Regions from separate parts of the Klebsiella quasivariicola genome, predicted to be linked through region 1. Evidence: predicted binding sites of a transcription regulator. Region 1 holds the regulator's gene; the other holds the start of a gene.

Region 1 (8,670 bases):
TGATGAGCCTGCAGCAAGGGGCGATAAGCGCCTACGATCTGCTGGACCTGCTACGTGAGAAAGAGCCACAGGCTAAGCCGCCAACGGTCTACCGTGCGCTGGAGTTTTTACTTGAACAGGGCTTTGTTCACAAGGTGGAATCGACCAACAGCTATGTGCTGTGCCATCTGTTTGACCAGCCGACTCACAGCTCGGCCATGTTTATCTGCGACCGCTGTGGCGTGGTAAAAGAGGAAGCGGCGGAAGGGGTGGAAGATATCATGCATACGCTGGCGGCCCGCATGGGTTTTGCCCTGCGCCACAACGTGATTGAAGCCCACGGTCTCTGTGCGGGTTGTGTGGAAGTGGAAGCCTGCAGCACACCGGGACACTGCCAGCACGATCATACCATCCAGCTCAAAAAGAAAGCCCGCTGAGCGTGAGCCGCAGCGGGAAAAAGGGTTAACGGCGCGTCCCTGCGCCATTCAGACAGGCACTAACACAAATGCTTCACTCTTCGGGTCAGGGAACGCTACCAGCGGTAGTCGTTCTTATGCTCCCAGTCTGAGACTTCTTTCTCAGCCTGATCCTTCGCATAGCCGTAACGCTCCTGAATTTTGCCGACCAGCTGGTCGCGCTTCCCTTCGATTACGGTCATATCATCATCGGTAAGTTTGCCCCACTGTTCCTTGGCTTTACCTTTCAACTGTTTCCAGTTACCGCCGATTTCGTCTTTATTCATGATAACGTCCTCATCATTCGGTGGGTTTACAGCCCGTTTTGTGCCGGACATGGTATTAACTATAGATGAGAATGCTGGGGTGGATTCGTTATTCGGAATTTTTAACCATCCTACCGATTGATAAGGCTGAGGGGATTTTCCCGGCTTACGCTACCCTGAGCCGGGCCACTGAGCTGCCCCGGTAAGCGGCGCGCAACCGCGGGAATTCACGGCTAGCCGCGATGAACGGAAATGATTAGTTAAACCAGGTGCCGCGCCGCCAGTGGCGACGCCAGATCAGCGCCAGCGACAGGCCGCGCAGGGCGAGGAACACCGCCAGCGCCAGCCACAGACCATGGTTACCGAGCAGTGGGACCGAAAGCAGCGTTACAGCAAACCCCGCCGCGGCTACCGCCATACTGTTACGCATCTCTGCGCCGCGCGTGGCGCCGATAAACATGCCGTCCAGCAGATAGCACCAGACGCCGACCACCGGCAGGATGGCCTGCCAGATCAGATAGCGATCGGCCAGCTGCTGCAGAGAAGGCAGCGAGGTTAGCAGAGCGATGATGTACTCCCCCGCCAGGCTGTAAATCAGGGCAAACGCCAGCGCCACCATGCCAGACTGCCGGCAGGCCGCCCGCCAGACTTCCAGCAGCTGGCTACCGTCGCGGGCGCCGTAGGCCTGGCCGGAGTGGGCCTCCACGGCATAGGCAAAGCCATCCAGCGCATAGGCGGTAAAGGTCAGCATGGTCATCAGTACCGCGTTAACCGCCACAATGTCGCTGCCCAGACGGGCGCCGAACACGGTCAGTGCGCCAAAACAGAGCTGCAGCAGCAGAGAGCGCAGCATGATATCCCGATTCAACGCCAGCAGCCGGCGCAGATCCCCGCGCCAGGCATTTTTTAACATCAGCAGCGACACGCCGCGCAGCGTCAGCACTCGCTTCGCCATCACCAGGCCAATGATCAGGGTTGCGTACTCGGCGGTAACCGTGGCCAGCGCCGCCCCCTGGACGTTCATCCGCAGGCCCATCACCAGCCACAGGTCGAGCACAATATTGAGCAGATTACCCACCACCAGCAGAATCACCGGCGCCCGGGCGTACTGGACGCCCAGCAGCCAGCCGAGCAGCACCAGATTGGCCAGCGAGGCGGGTGCGCTGAGCCAGCGGATTTCGAGAAACCGTCTCGCCTGCTCAAGCACCGCCTCACTGCCGCCGACAATATGCAGGGCAAGGTTAATCAGCGGCAGGCGTAGCGCAATAATCAGCACCCCGGCACCCAGCGCCAGCGCCAGCGGCTGCACCAGCGCCCGCGCCAGGCGCTGCGGATCTTTGGCGCCCCAGGCCTGCGCGGTCAGCCCGGTGGTGCTCATACGCAGAAACAGCAGCAGCATGAAAAGGAAACTGGTGGCCGTCGCCCCGACCGCCACGCCGCCGAGGTATACCGGGCTGTCCAGGTGGCCAATCACGGCCGTATCCACCAACCCCAGCAGCGGAACGGTGATATTGGAGAAAATCATGGGTAGCGCGAGGCGCCACAGTGCTTTATCGGCGGCGTTGAGCAGCATGAAGAGGGACCAGACAGAGGAGAAACATCGCAGCGTCATGCATCATGATGACGCTGCGTTAAGACGGGAGTTACAGCCACTCCCCGTTACGGATCACGCCGACGGCCAGGCCTTCAATGGTGAAGCTCTGCTGGCGCAGATCGACGACGATCGGAGAAAACTCGCTGTTTTCCGGCAGCAGTTCGACGACGTTACCCTGTTTTTTCAGGCGTTTCACCGTCACTTCCTCGTCAATGCGCGCGACGACGACCTGGCCATTACGCACGTCCTGGGTTTTATGGACTGCCAGCAGATCGCCATCCAGAATGCCGATGTCTTTCATCGACATCCCGCTGACGCGCAGCAGGAAATCGGCGTTGGGTTTAAACATCGACGGGTCGACCTGATAGTGGCCTTCAATATGCTGCTGCGCCAGCAGCGGTTCACCGGCGGCAACGCGGCCGATCAGCGGCAGGCCGTGCTCTTCTTCCGTCAACAGACGAATACCGCGAGAGGCACCGGAGACGATCTCGATCGCGCCTTTACGCGCCAGCGCTTTCAGGTGTTCTTCCGCCGCGTTTGGGGAACGGAACCCCAAGCGCTGAGCAATTTCCGCACGCGTCGGCGGCATGCCCGTCTGGCTGATATGATCCCGAATGAGATCAAACACCTCTTGCTGCCTGGTCGTTAACGCTTTCATTCCGCCCCCTGGGTGTATATACAGTTATGCTGTGAGTATATACAGCTAACGGTGATTTTGGAACCACATGGCACACAAAAATCGGCAGATTGTTTAGATTTTGCGAGGGTTAGCGAAGAACGTTAGTGATAATGGCTCCACAGCAGCATCCCCCAGGTGATCAGCGCGATGATAATCGCCAGCAGAACCGCCGCCGACCCCATATCTTTGGCGCGCCCTGAAAGCTCGTGAAAATCCGAGCCGATACGATCCACAACCGCCTCAATCGCGCTGTTGAGAATTTCGACTATCATCACTAGCAGGACCGAGCCAATCAGCAATACGCGGGTGATGGCGTCGACGTCCAGCCAGCAGGCGATCGCGACGGCCACGATGGCGGCGACGCCCTCCTGACGAAACGCGGCCTCGTTGACCCACGCCGCGCGAAATCCTTTCCAGGAGTAACCTGCCGCTTTAATGATTCGGGTTAACCCGGTGGTATTATTGGCCATCACAAAACCTTTTTTATGTAAATGACGTCGATGAGTGTACGCGTTTGCCGCGCGGTAACGGAAATTTTGCCCGCTTTCTGTTATTCTTGCCGCGCATTTGCATGATTAACCAGAGGCTTCACATCGTTTATGTCCGGCTGGCAACGAATTTACTATAAATTACTGAATTTACCATTACGGGTGCTGGTAAAAAGCAAGTCTATTCCGGCAGAACCCGCCCAGGAATTAGGACTCGATACCTCGCGTCCGATCATGTACGTCCTGCCCTATAACTCGAAGGCGGACCTGCTGACGCTGCGCGCCCAATGCCTGGCGCATGATTTACCTGACCCGTTTGAACCGCTGGAGATCGACGGCACGCTGCTGCCGCGTTACGTATTCATCCACGGCGGGCCACGCGTGTTTACCTATTACACGCCAAAAGAAGAGTCCATCAAGCTGTTCCACGACTACCTCGATCTGCACCGCAACCATCCGGATCTCGATGTGCAAATGGTGCCGGTCTCGGTGATGTTTGGCCGCTCGCCGGGTCGCGAGAAAGGGGAAGTTAATCCGCCGCTGCGGATGCTCAACGGTATCCAGAAATTTTTCGCCGTCTCCTGGCTCGGCCGCGACAGCTTCGTGCGTTTCTCGCCTTCCGTGTCGCTGCGCCGCATGGCCGATGAGCATGGTACCGATAAGATCATCGCTCAGAAGCTGGCTCGCGTCGCCCGCATGCACTTTGCCCGCCAGCGCCTGGCCGCCGTCGGCCCGCGTCTGCCAGCCCGCCAGGATCTGTTTAATAAACTGCTGGCCTCGAAAGCGATCGCCCGCGCGGTAGAAGACGAAGCGCGCAGTAAGAAGATTTCCCACGAGAAGGCCCAGCAGAACGCTATCGCGCTGATGGAAGAGATTGCGGCGAACTTCTCATACGAGATGATCCGCCTGACCGATCGCATTCTCGGCTTCACCTGGAACCGTCTGTACCAGGGTATCAACGTGCATAACGCCGAGCGCGTACGCCAGCTGGCGCACGACGGCCATGAAATTGTCTATGTCCCCTGCCACCGCAGCCACATGGACTATCTGCTGCTCTCCTATGTCCTGTACCATCAGGGACTGGTCCCCCCACATATCGCGGCGGGCATCAACCTCAACTTCTGGCCAGCCGGGCCGATCTTCCGTCGCCTCGGCGCCTTCTTTATTCGCCGTACCTTTAAGGGCAACAAGCTCTATTCCACCGTGTTCCGCGAATACCTTGGCGAACTGTTCAGCCGTGGTTATTCGGTGGAGTACTTTGTGGAAGGCGGCCGCTCCCGTACTGGCCGGCTGCTCGATCCGAAGACCGGTACGCTGTCGATGACCATCCAGGCGATGCTGCGCGGCGGCACCCGACCGATCACTCTGGTACCGATTTACATCGGCTATGAGCACGTGATGGAGGTCGGAACCTATGCCAAGGAGCTGCGCGGCGCCACCAAAGAGAAAGAGAGTCTGCCGCAGATGGTGCGTGGCTTAAGTAAGCTGCGCAATCTTGGCCAGGGTTACGTTAACTTCGGCGAACCGCTGCCGCTGATGACCTACCTGAACCACCATGTGCCGGAGTGGCGGGAAGCAATCGACCCGATCGAAGCGGTCCGCCCTTCCTGGCTGACGCCGACGGTAAATAACATTGCCGCTGACCTGATGGTGCGCATCAACAACGCTGGCGCGGCCAACGCCATGAACCTGTGCTGTACGGCGCTGCTGGCCTCGCGTCAGCGTTCGCTGACCCGGGAGCAACTGACCCAACAGCTGGAGTGCTACCTCGCGCTGCTGCGCAATGTGCCCTATGCGCCAGATGCCACCGCGCCGTCCGCTTCGGCCAGTGAGCTCATCGACCACGCGCTGCAGATGAACAAGTTCGAGGTCGAGAAGGACACCATCGGCGATATCATCATTCTGCCGCGCGAGCAGGCGGTACTGATGACCTACTATCGCAACAACATCGCCCATATGCTGGTGATGCCGTCGCTGTTAGCCGCCCTGGTAACTCAGCATCGCCACCTCAGCCGCGCCGAAGTGCTGCGCCATGTCGAAACGCTCTATCCGTTCCTCAAAGCCGAGCTGTTCCTGCGCTGGGAAAAAGCGGAGCTGGCCGGAGTGGTGGATGCGCTGATTGCCGAGATGCTGCGTCAGGAGCTGATCGTCGTCGATGGCGATGTGATGAGCCTCAACCCGTCTCATTCGCGCTCCCTGCAGCTGCTGGCCGCCGGCGCGCGCGAGACGCTGCAGCGCTATGCCATCACCTTCTGGCTGCTGAGCGCCAACCCGTCGATCAACCGCAGTTCGCTGGAAAAAGAGAGTCGTACCGTGGCCCAGCGTCTGTCGGTACTGCACGGTATCAATGCGCCGGAGTTCTTCGACAAAGCGGTGTTCAGCACCCTGGTGTTGACCCTGCGTGATGAAGGCTATATCAGCGACACTGGCGACGCCGAGCCGGAAGAGACCCTGAAGGTCTACCGGATGCTGGCGGATTTGATTACATCGGATGTGCGTCTGACCATTGAAAGCGTCACGCAGGACGACGCGTAACGCGGCGGTTGCTGCCCTCACTTCCCCCCGCGATGCCGGGGGGAAGTAGACAGGGAGTTACAGGTAGCTCATCGCCAGGCCCAGGAACAGCACCAGCCCGACGTAGTTATTGTTCATAAACGCTTTAAAGCAGTTATCGCGGTCGCGATTGAAGATAAGCTTCTGCTGCCAGCCAAACAGGCCCGCCGCCACGAACAGCGACCAGTAATATTCCCAGCCCAGCCCATTCAGCCAACCCACCGCGCCCATCAGCGCCAGCACGGCTACCTGCAGAATACCGATAATCAGTCGATCGTTTTCGCCGAACAGGATCGCCGTCGATTTAATGCCGATCTTGAGGTCGTCATCGCGATCCACCATCGCATACTGGGTATCGTAGGCTACCGCCCACAGAATGTTGGCGAGGAACATCAGCCAGCAGCTCAGCGGCAGTGATTCACTGACGGCCGAGAAGGCCATCGGGATCGACCAGCCAAAGGCGGCCCCCAGCACCACCTGCGGCAGATGGGTGTAGCGCTTCATAAACGGGTAGACCCATGCCAGCGCCAGCGCCGCCACTGACAGCAGAATGGTCATGGTGTTGAGGGTGAGTACCAGCAGAAAGGAGAGCAGCACCAGCACGATAAACAGCGTTCGCGCCTCTTTCTCGGTGACATCGCCGCTCGGCAGCGGACGACGGGCGGTACGCTTCACGTGACCATCAAATTTTCGATCGGCATAGTCATTCACCACGCAGCCGGCAGCGCGCATCAGCCAGACGCCAGCGATAAATACCGCCAGGATCCACAGCGGCGGGACGCCCGGCGAGGCCACCCACAGCGCCCACAGCGTCGGCCACAGCAGCAGCAAGGCGCCGATCGGTTTGTCAGTGCGCATCAGGCGATGAAACGCCAACAGCTTATTCTGCGACAGACTCCACTCCATTTTTTTCTTCCTCTCAGTACAACGGCGACGCAGGCAAAAACAGCTCGGTCAGCAACAGGGGTTTGCCGCTCAGCCGCAGGCGGGAACGACGTCCCCACAGCGCTGCATCGCGACCAATTTCAATAAAATCGCGGGTTAACGTCGACGACGTGAACAGGTATCGGCCCAGCGGGGTCTGCCCGAGCTGCTGTAGCGCCAGCTCCGGACCACACAGCGTCGACTCCGGCACCACCGTGCGCCCGGCCAGCCAGGGCTCACCATCGGCATTGAGTATAATCTCCCGCAGCCAGTAGCGCGGCTCGGCGGGCAGCAGCGCCGCTTCATCAGCCAGCGCCTCACGTCCGATATACCCTTCGTTAACCAGGGTCACGGTGACCTGCTTTCCTTGTTGTTCAAAGCGCTGGGTCATTGAGTCCTCCAGCAGCAGCCAGTCACTCAGCGGCGGCGCCAGGGGGGGCATAACGGCAAAATAGCGCAGCGCACGCAGTCGCGTAAGCGCAGGATGGGACATGCCTGATTCTCCGGTACATAACGTGAAAGCATTGTATCGCAGAATAGGCGGTTGGTGGCGGGCAAACGTCAATATACGATCATTCACGCAACAGCCATGCAACAGGCTGCCGCGCGTGCAAAAAAAGGTGCATCCCGCGGGATGCACCTAAAGGCTGTGCCTAAACATCAGCATTGTGGGGAGACGATTACCCCTTGCCTTTTACACTGCTGATAAAGGTGGAACGAGCGGATTTCGAGCCGAGGCGCTCAGCTTCGTTCATCAATTTCAGGGCTTTGTCGATGTCACCTTGTTTCACCGCCTGCTTAATACCATTGTTGAAGTAGGTTTCGGTGTCGCTGAGCATCGGTTCGCTTTTGGCTGCCGGCGCCGCAGCGGCGGCTGCAGCGGCTGGCGCGGCTACCGGCGCCGCGGTGTTGCCGACGGTCACCGGCCCCGGGCCGGAGGAACCAAACAGCGGGCCCACCAGCACGCTGGAGGTACTGTTGGTTTTCACTTTCAGCTTCAGCACACCATCGGTGGTATGTTTGGCGATCGGGTCCGGGATATCCGGCGCCGCATTGCCTGCGCCTTTGGCATAGGCTTTCGCCGGATCCAGCAAGGTCGTGGTCTGCTGGAGATCTTTTTCAGTGGTAAATACCAGCACGTAGAGCTTCTGCTGGCCCAGCGCCGGGGTCAGGCGCATCACGCCGCCCAGGCGATCGGCGGTCATCACGCCCGGCTGCTGATAGGTAAAGTAGTTGCTGGGGAAGAACGCCGCGGGCGTCATGTTCTGATCGAGAATCAGCACGTTCGGCGCAAAAATCTGCTTGTGTTTGTTCAGTTCGCTGTCGAGGGTCAGAGTCAGCTCACCGATATTGGCCGGCACGCTCCAGGCGGCGACCGGCCCGACGATCCCCGGGACATCCAGGCGTTGACCGCCAGTGGTTAAATCAACGCTCTGCGTCTTTGATTGATCGGCAGGCGTCCAGATCAGCTGCTGCAGCGCACTGGCTGGAATAGACGGCGCAGCGCTGGTGTTCTGCGGTACAAAGTTAACATCGGCAAGGCTCATCCCCGGCACGCATGCCAACATCCCTGCGGATAAACACAGAGCGACGAGAGTTTTCTTCATTTTCATTCTTCTCACCTTGGATAGCATCGGTTTAGCGGTAGCCAGGCAATAGCGCGCTAACCCTGAATAATCAGGAGGGGCTGACGCCCCTCCCAGGTTACACTCGTCCTGCGGACGGTATTACC
Region 2 (8,670 bases), 120 kb from region 1:
TATCAAAGCGTACCGTACGTTCTTTTAAGCGCTGGAAATTCGGCGTGATAGCGCGATCGCTTCCATAAGCTGACAACAGACGTTTGTTAAGCGAATCAAACATCAACATAATTGCTTTCATGCATGAGTCCTTTTTTCACACCGTTTCTTTATCGTAACCGCGAACTTTGCCGACGATGTAAGTCAAAGCAAAAGCCGCTGCACAGCCAACCAGCCATGCCAGGATGTACTGAAGATATTTCCCATCAGCAATCAGCGGGAGTGCTGACAGCCCCGCCGCGCCGACCCCATTTGTGGATACGCCAAGCAGTACCACCATGACCCCACCGAAACCAGCGCCAATAGAGCCGGTAATAAACGCAAATCCTGCGGGGATATTGACGCCAAATATTGTCGGTTCACCCACCGCCAGAATGGAGGTTGGGATCGCCCCCCTGGCAATTTTCTTCATCACCGGATCGCGCGTCAGCAAGAGAACCGCTGTCGCCGCACCGACCATCCCAGCATTAGACATGATTTGAATAGCAAACAGGGGGGCATGGCCAGTGGCGTTAATCATCTCGAGGTGGATCGGGAACAGACCATGATGCAAACCTAGCGATATCAGGAAGGGGAACAGCGCCGAAAGCACAAAGCCAGCGACAATACCGCCATGCTCCAGTAGGCCGTTCAGACCGCTGAGTATCCCGTTAGACACAATTCCGGCCGCGGGCATGATGATGAAAAGGAGCGCTGCCGCCATGACCAACAGCACCAGCGTTGGCGTGACGACAACATCGACAATATCAGGAACAAATCGACGTACTTGTTTCTCCAGCAGGCACATAAGCCAGACGGCAAAGATCACGCCGATAAGGCCACCCTGCCCGGGGATCAGTCCGAGGGTCGTCACCTGCGGCATGATGGTAATGGCGCCCAGCAGGCCACCCAGAATCAGGTTACCTTCAAACTCTCGTGCCGACGTTACTCCCGCATAGATGGCTAAAAAGCCAAATAGCGCTTTCGAGACCACATCAAGAAACTGGCTTAGACCCAAAAGATGGCGCTGATCGAGTACCACCTGAGTCGGGGAAAGATCGCCCACTGAAGCAACATGATGGGTTAACGCCCAGGACGCTGCCGAGTTGAATATCACATTGTTCAGTCCCATTAAAATCCCGGCTGCAATCAGCGCGGGCAGAATGGGAACAAAAATATTGGCGATATGTTTGAGTATGACTTTAGTCCGGGTCTGTTTTTTGGCTTTTTCACGTGCTGTTTTCGCTTTTTGCTCAACGGCGCTTAATGCCTCTCCACTGTCTGGCTGACCCTTTAAACGAGCATTAATAACCCCAGCCACTTTTGTCGATTTCCCCGGACCAACGATCACCTGCAGGGTATCGTCTTCGACAACGCCTAATACCCCCTCGATCGCTTTCAAGGCAGTCATATCCACCAGGGATGTATCGGCGATGGTCATTCTTACCCGGGTCATACAGTTGGTGACATGAATAAAATTAGCGAGCCCGCCACAGTGCTTAACGATGGCGTCCCCCACCATGTTGTAGTTCATACAGAGGTTCCTTTTCTTTGTTATCTCCATTTGTTATAACAATATAATATTATACTTTTTGTGAGTAACCTCAAAAATAAAAACATAGCGAAGGCGTATTGGATTTTGGAAAAAAGGTGCCCCATGAATATTTGAGCAAGAGCCGTCGCCTCCTGCCCACCAGACGTGCGGGTGGTACCGTTAATGTCTGTCTTTAATCAGGGGGAAATATTATTGAGAGTGAGAAAAACGAGGCGGGAATAAGAAAATAACTTTCACACGGCGAGAAAAGATATCAACTAGCTGAAAAATAAGTAGTATCTGTGTAATTTCTTCAAATTTAAATGAAAATGCGCTAATCATAAAAAGCGTGAACAATATTTTATAATTTCCGGCAAAATTGCGGCATTGCGCACCACTGACTCCCTGGCGGGCCGTCATGTCTTCCGATCCTGCTACATGCCGCACTCTGTGGAATAATCGAATAAACGCCAGCGACACTGCTGGCGTTTTTATTAGCTTATGCCTGGCGCAGGTTGTGCGCCGCTTGCACCATATTCGCCAGCGCGGCGCGGGTTTCCGGCCAGCCGCGAGTTTTCAGGCCGCAGTCCGGGTTAACCCACAGCCGCTCCGCCGGAATACGCTGCGCGGCTTTCTTCAGCAGCGCTTCGATCCACTCCACGCTCGGCACGTTCGGCGAGTGAATATCATATACTCCCGGCCCGATCTCATTGGGATACTCGAACGCTTCGAACGACTCCAGCAGCTCCATATCGGACCGCGAGGTTTCAATAGTGATCACGTCGGCATCCAGCGCGGCAATGGAGTCCATGATGTCGTTGAACTCGCAGTAGCACATGTGGGTGTGGATCTGCGTGTCGTCTTTGGCAACCGCGGCGTTGATGCGGAAAGCTTCCACTCCCCACTGGAGATAAGCATCCCAGTCACTGCGCTTCAGCGGTAACCCTTCGCGCAGCGCCGGCTCATCAATCTGGATGATGCCGATCCCCGCCGCCTCCAGATCCGCCACTTCATCACGCAGCGCCAGCGCAATCTGTTTCGCGATGGTTTCACGGCTGACGTCTTCCCGCGGGAAGGACCAGCACAGAATCGTCACCGGACCGGTCAGCATGCCTTTCACCGGCTTGTCGGTCAGCGACTGTGCGTACTTCGCCCATTCGACAGTGATCGCCTGCGGACGGCTGATGTCGCCGATTACTACTGGCGGCTTCACGCAGCGGGAACCATAGCTCTGCACCCAGCCGTTTTGCGTGAAGATAAAACCGTCCAGATGTTCACCGAAGTATTCCACCATATCATTGCGCTCGGCTTCCCCGTGCACCAGTACGTCTAAACCCAACCGCTCCTGTTCGACGATCGCCTGCTTAATATGTTCCGCAATCCCCTTCCGATAATGACTGGCGTCAAGGTTGCCCTTTTTGAAGTCCAGGCGCAGGCTGCGGATCTCGGTCGTCTGCGGGAATGACCCGATGGTGGTGGTCGGCCACGCCGGCAGCTTAAAGCGTTGGCGCTGTGCCTGCGCGCGAACCTCGTAGGGGCTGGCACGCTGGCTGTCCTGAGCGGTGATCGCCGCCAGCCGTTTTTCCACTTCCGCGTTGTGCACGCGGGTCGAATGGCGACGGGCCTGGATTGGCGCGCTCCACTCGGTAATCGCCGCCGTATCGCCGCTGTTCAGCGCATCGCGCAGCAGCGCCAGCTCACCACACTTCTGCAAAGCGAAGGCAAACCAGCTCTTCACTTCCGCATCAAGGCGCGTCTCTACGCTCAGATCGATCGGGCTATGCAGCAGAGAGCAGGATGACGCGACCCAGAGGTCGCGTTTACCGACGAGGTCTTTAATTAGCGCATACTTTTCAGTGAGATCGGCGCGCCAGACGTTACGCCCATTGATCAGGCCCGCGGACAACAGCCAGTCGGCCGGCAGGCGGTTGTGCAGTTCGGCAACATCATCTTTGCCGTGCACCAGGTCAACATGCAGCCCCTGAACCGGCAGCGCAGCAATGGTCGCGAGATTGTCGCTAATTCCTTCAAAATAGGTGGTCAGCAGCAGCTTCACCTGGCCCTGCAGGGCGTCATAAGCCGGTTTAAAGGCCTCCCGCCACGCAGGCGGCAGCTCCAGCACCAGCGCCGGTTCATCAATCTGTACCCACTCGATGCCGCGCTTCGCCAGTTCGGCCAACACCTGCTGGTAAACCGGCAGGATGGCATTCAGCAGGCTCAAACGATCAAACGGTTCGCCTTTCACTTTACCCAGCCACAGGTACGTTACCGGCCCCAGCAGCACCGGTTTCACGTTGTGGCCCAGCGCCAGCGCTTCGTCTACTTCATCCAGCAGCTGGGTCCAGGTCAGTGCGAACCGCTGGCCCTTCACGAACTCCGGCACCATATAGTGATAGTTGGTGTTGAACCATTTGGTCATTTCCGCAGCGGCGGCCGGTTCGCCAGTCGGCGCGCGGCCGCGGCCAATGCGGAACAGGGTATCGATGTCGATGGATCCGTCTTTGTTCTGATGACGAGCCGGCACGTTGCCAAGCAGCAGGCTGGTAGTCAGAACATGGTCGTACCAGGCGAAATCCCCCACCGGCAGCAGATCAACGCCCGCCTGTTTCTGCTGCTCCCAGTGACGGGCGCGCAGCTCACGGCCTACCGCCAGCAGTTCCTCGCGAGTGGCGTTGCCCGCCCAGTAGCTCTCTTGCGCTTTTTTCAGCTCGCGGCGCAGGCCAACGCGAGGAAAACCAAGGGTGTGGTTAATAATTGTCATTTTTTGAGCCTCATAATTGCAATCCGAAAGATTTCGGATTTAGGGAAGGCGGCAAACTTGCTCATCCCCAGGAGCTTACTGAAGTAAGTGACTGGGGTGAGGAAGTGCTGCCAACGCACCATAAATTCGAAAGATAAAGGATTTAGCCGTCCAGATGTTTACACATCCATAATTGACAGTTACTGTATATTCCTCAAGCGCAAATTGCTCATGGCGAAGTGAAGGACTTTCATGATCGAAATTAAACATCTGAAAACGCTGCAAGCGTTGCGGAACAGCGGTTCACTGGCGGGTGCGGCAGCGGCCCTGCACCAGACCCAGTCCGCTTTGTCTCACCAGTTCAGCGATCTGGAACAGCGCCTTGGCTTTCGTCTCTTTGTGCGTAAGAGCCAACCGCTGCGTTTTACCCCTCAGGGGGAGATCCTCTTACAGCTGGCCAACCAAGTGCTGCCGCAGATCGCTCGCGCCCTGCAGGACTGTAACGAACCGCAGCAGACCAAACTGCGCCTGGCTATCGAATGTCACAGCTGTATTCAGTGGCTGACGCCGGCGCTGGAGAATTTCCGCGCCCGCTGGCCACATGTGGAGGTCGACTTCCATTCCGGCGTCACCTTCGACCCGCAGCCTGCGCTGCAGCAGGGCGAACTGGATCTGGTGATGACCTCCGATATCCTGCCGCGCAGCGGCCTGCACTACTCGCCGATGTTTGATTTTGAGGTGCGTCTGGTGCTGGCGCCCGAGCATCCGTTAGCTATGAAGACGCTGGTTACCCCGGAGGATCTGGCCGCGGAAACGCTGTTGATTTATCCCGTGCAGCGCGGGCGCCTCGATATCTGGCGTCACTTCCTGCAGCCGGCCGGCATCAGCCCGCAGCTGAAAAGCGTCGATAACACGCTGTTGCTGATCCAGATGGTGGCTGCCCGGATGGGCATCGCCGCGCTGCCGCACTGGGTGGTGGAAAGCTTTGAACGCCAGGGCCTGGTGGTCACCAAAACCCTGGGTGAGGGATTATGGAGCCGGTTGTACGCGGCCGTCCGCGATGGCGAACAGCGTCAACCGGTCACCGAAGCGTTTATTCGCTCTGCGCGGAACCACGCCTGCGATCACCTGCCGTTTGTCCGGAGTGCGGAGCGACCCAGCGGCGATGGACCCACAGCGAGGCCAGGATCACCAACGCTCCGCTAATAAAGCTCGGCCAGTGCGGCTGCTCCTGCCAGATGGCAAGGTTAACCAGTAGACCAGCGGGGACATGGACATTGTTCATGATCCCCAGCGTGCCGGCATCCACCTGGGTGGCGCCATAGTTCCACATAAAGTAACCCAGCCCGGAAGCCACCACGCCGAGCCACACCAGCACGCTCCACTGCAGCGTGGTGGTCGGCAGCTTCTGGGGGTTGCCCAGCATAAACCACGCTGCCACCGCCACGATAAAGGCCCCGACATAGAACCAGGCAAAGGCATTGTGCTGCGGCATCGGACGCACCTCCATCAGGCGCTTATACCCCACCATACCGATAGCGAAGCAGAGGTTTGAGAGTTGGACCAGTAACAGCCCGGTCCAGAAGTGATCGCTGACCTTGTCATAACGGATAATCGCCGCCCCCAGCACTGCCAGCGCGGCACTCAGCAGATAGCCCCAGCGCAGCTTACGTCCGCTGAGCAGGTCATAGATCAGCGTGATATACAGCGGGGTAAATACGGTAAACAGCAGAAATTCCGAAACCGTCAGATAGAGATAGGCGCGGAAAGCCAGCAGATACATAATGCCAAGCTGCATCGCGCCCACCAGCATATAAAGCACGATCGTGCGTGGAGACTGGCCGCGCGTGCGCAGGAAAGGCAGGAACACCAGCGCCGCCAGGCCCACGCGCATCAGCACCGAAAAATAGCTGTCGACGCTACCGGCCAGGTATTCGCCAATCAGGCTAAAAGAAAAGGCCCACAGGATAGTGGTGATAATTAACAGCGCCACAATGGTCGTCTCGTTGGGTAAAGAACAGGCATTGTAGCGAAGAGTCAGGTTGACGACTGGACAGTTATTAGCCAGTCGTCAATCTTTTTTAATCGAGGTATAGCTTACGCAGGTAGTGCGGGACGGCATCGTCGGCGTTGCTGCCGATCACTTCCAGCTCCGGATGCAGATCCTTCAGCCGCTGATGGGCGTTGGCCATAATGCAGCCTTTGCCGGCCATCGACAGCATCTCGGCGTCGTTCATGCCGTCGCCGAAGGCGATGCAATCGGAAAGACGGTAGCCAAGCATTTTCGCCACCGCCTCCAGCGCATGCCCCTTCGATACCCCACCCGCCATGACCTCAAGACAGGTTAAGGTGGAGAAGCTGACGTTTACCCGATCGCCCCAGCGGGCGTTCATCGCCTGCTCCAGCGGCAGCAGGTGCTCGTGATCCTCGCAGGTAAAGAACACCTTGCTGATCCCCTGCGGATCCAGTTCGCCCGGCTCATACAGCTTGTAGTTAAACACCGCCTCTTTGAAGAAACGCATCTCTTCCGGACGATGACGATTCATGTACCATTCGTCTTCCCGATAGACGTTAGTGACGATTTTCGGATCGTTACGCACCATCTCAAACAGGTCGGCAGCAATATCGCGATCGAGGTTATGGGCGAAGATTTGCTGGCCATCGCTATCGTGAACGCGGGCGCCGTTAGAGGTGATCATGTACGACCGGATGCCGAGATTATCGCGGATCTGGCCGACGTCGATGTAGTGACGGCCGGTGGCGAAAACGAAATTGATCCCACGGGCGGTGAGCAGCTTCAGCGTCTCTTTGGCATACGGGGTCAGGAAATGATCGGGGGAAAGCAGCGTGCCGTCTAAATCAGACGCAACAACCTGGTACATAAAAAAGTTAACCTCTAAGCAGGGCGACGAGCGTTATCGTCGGATTAAGTATGTCGATTGAAAAAATCGACGATGGCATTGAGCGCGACTGAGCGCATAGCGTCCTTTTCAAAAAGGATCTCATGATATGCCCCTTCAATGACGAGCGGTTTACCGCCCTCGCAGGGATGGCCGGCAGCGGCCCGTAATTCACAATAGCGGTCGTGCATCAGATTATCGACCACCCGCTCCTCTTCCGCCTGTAAAAGCAGCGTCGGGGCGGTATCTTTTTCCACATTCGCCAGCACTTCGTCGCCAGCCAGCATGCCCTCACGCACCCAGTGCCAGGTCGGGCCGCCGACCTGCAGCCGCGGCTCATCGGCATAGAAGCGCAGGTTGCGACGATAGCGTTGTCGACTGTGTGTCAGCACGTTAACGGCAAAAGGCAGCGCCCGCCAGCGCCCGGTGCCGATGGCATACTCTTCGCGAATGCGCTGATGGCCCTCAGCCCAGTCGAGAATATGGCGCACCATCCAGTCCGGCAGCCGAATAATAATTCCGAACATCGGCGCGCAGAGCGCAATCGCATCGCAATGCGCCTGGTAACGTTGCAGAAAAAGCGTGGCAATCGCTCCGCCCATAGAGTGAGCGAGGATAAACCGTTTTCGCCAGTGTCCGGGAACCACCTGCTGCTGCCAGAGCGCCGCCAGGTCATCAACATAGTCGCTGAAGTTAACGACGTGTCCGCGGTGGGTATCTGAGAGCAGGCGGCCCGAGCGTCCCTGCCCGCGATGGTCAATGATCATCACGTCAAAGCCGCTGTGAAAGAGATCGTAGGCCACTTCAGCATACTTCACGTAGCTTTCAATGCGCCCGGGGCAAATCAGCACCAAACGATCGTTATGTTGCGCGCAAAAGCGGACAAAGCGTACCGGTACATCGTCGACGCCTTTAAATTCAGCTTCTTCGCGCTGTCGCCAGAAATCCGTCAGCGGCCCCATACTAAAGGCCGCAAACGCGTTTTCTCGTGTTTCCCAGTCCTTTTTCTGCCCAAACATCGGGTTTACACCCCTGTTAACCGCTGAAAATCGTTTTTTTACCGTGTATCACACAATGCTGACACAATAGCGTATTGTGGCATAAAAACAGACAATCAGGGAGTTTCTCATGACCATTGAGTGGTGGTTCGCCTACCTGCTGACATCCATTATTCTCAGCCTGTCGCCGGGTTCCGGAGCGATTAATACCATGACCACCTCCATTAACCACGGTTATCGCGGCGCGGCGGCGTCGATTGCCGGTTTGCAGACTGGGCTGGCCATTCATATCGTGCTGGTTGGCGTTGGTCTCGGCACTCTCTTCTCCCGCTCGGTACTGGCCTTTGAGGTGCTGAAATGGGCCGGCGCCGCCTATCTTATCTGGCTCGGGATCCAGCAGTGGCGAGCGGCAGGAGCCATCGATCTGAATACGCTGGCAAAAGCGCAGACGCGCGGCAAACTTTTCCAGCGCGCGGTGTT

Evidence for each region. Region 1 encodes LexA, which represses DNA repair genes until DNA is damaged. Its sites were predicted from a motif close to TNCTGTATGTACATACAGNA; they were not measured.
Region 2: a site for LexA is predicted at 4,494-4,513, ahead of metR (HTH-type transcriptional regulator MetR). Genes of this name have one in related genera too.

What each region holds. Positions count from the first base shown of each region.
Region 1 covers NZ_CP022823.1:5,183,012-5,191,681, forward strand. Annotated here, with positions in the region: gene zur (zinc uptake transcriptional repressor Zur) at 1-416, shown strand, start outside; gene B8P98_RS26070 (CsbD family protein) at 512-721, opposite strand; gene dinF (MATE family efflux transporter DinF) at 957-2,273, opposite strand; gene lexA (transcriptional repressor LexA) at 2,344-2,952, opposite strand; gene B8P98_RS26085 (diacylglycerol kinase) at 3,075-3,443, opposite strand; gene plsB (glycerol-3-phosphate 1-O-acyltransferase PlsB) at 3,573-5,996, shown strand; gene ubiA (4-hydroxybenzoate octaprenyltransferase) at 6,054-6,920, opposite strand; gene ubiC (chorismate lyase) at 6,934-7,431, opposite strand; gene malM (maltose operon protein MalM) at 7,619-8,551, opposite strand; gene B8P98_RS26110 (maltoporin) at 8,666-8,670, opposite strand, start outside.
Region 2 covers NZ_CP022823.1:5,303,290-5,311,959, forward strand. Annotated here, with positions in the region: gene B8P98_RS26660 (sulfatase) at 1-121, opposite strand, end outside; gene B8P98_RS26665 (PTS transporter subunit EIIC) at 137-1,552, opposite strand; gene B8P98_RS26670 (hypothetical protein) at 1,763-1,972, opposite strand; gene metE (5-methyltetrahydropteroyltriglutamate--homocysteine S-methyltransferase) at 2,052-4,313, opposite strand; gene metR (HTH-type transcriptional regulator MetR) at 4,545-5,498, shown strand; gene B8P98_RS26685 (carboxylate/amino acid/amine transporter) at 5,386-6,285, opposite strand; gene yigL (sugar/pyridoxal phosphate phosphatase YigL) at 6,374-7,174, opposite strand; gene pldB (lysophospholipase L2) at 7,219-8,211, opposite strand; gene rhtB (homoserine/homoserine lactone efflux protein) at 8,321-8,670, shown strand, end outside.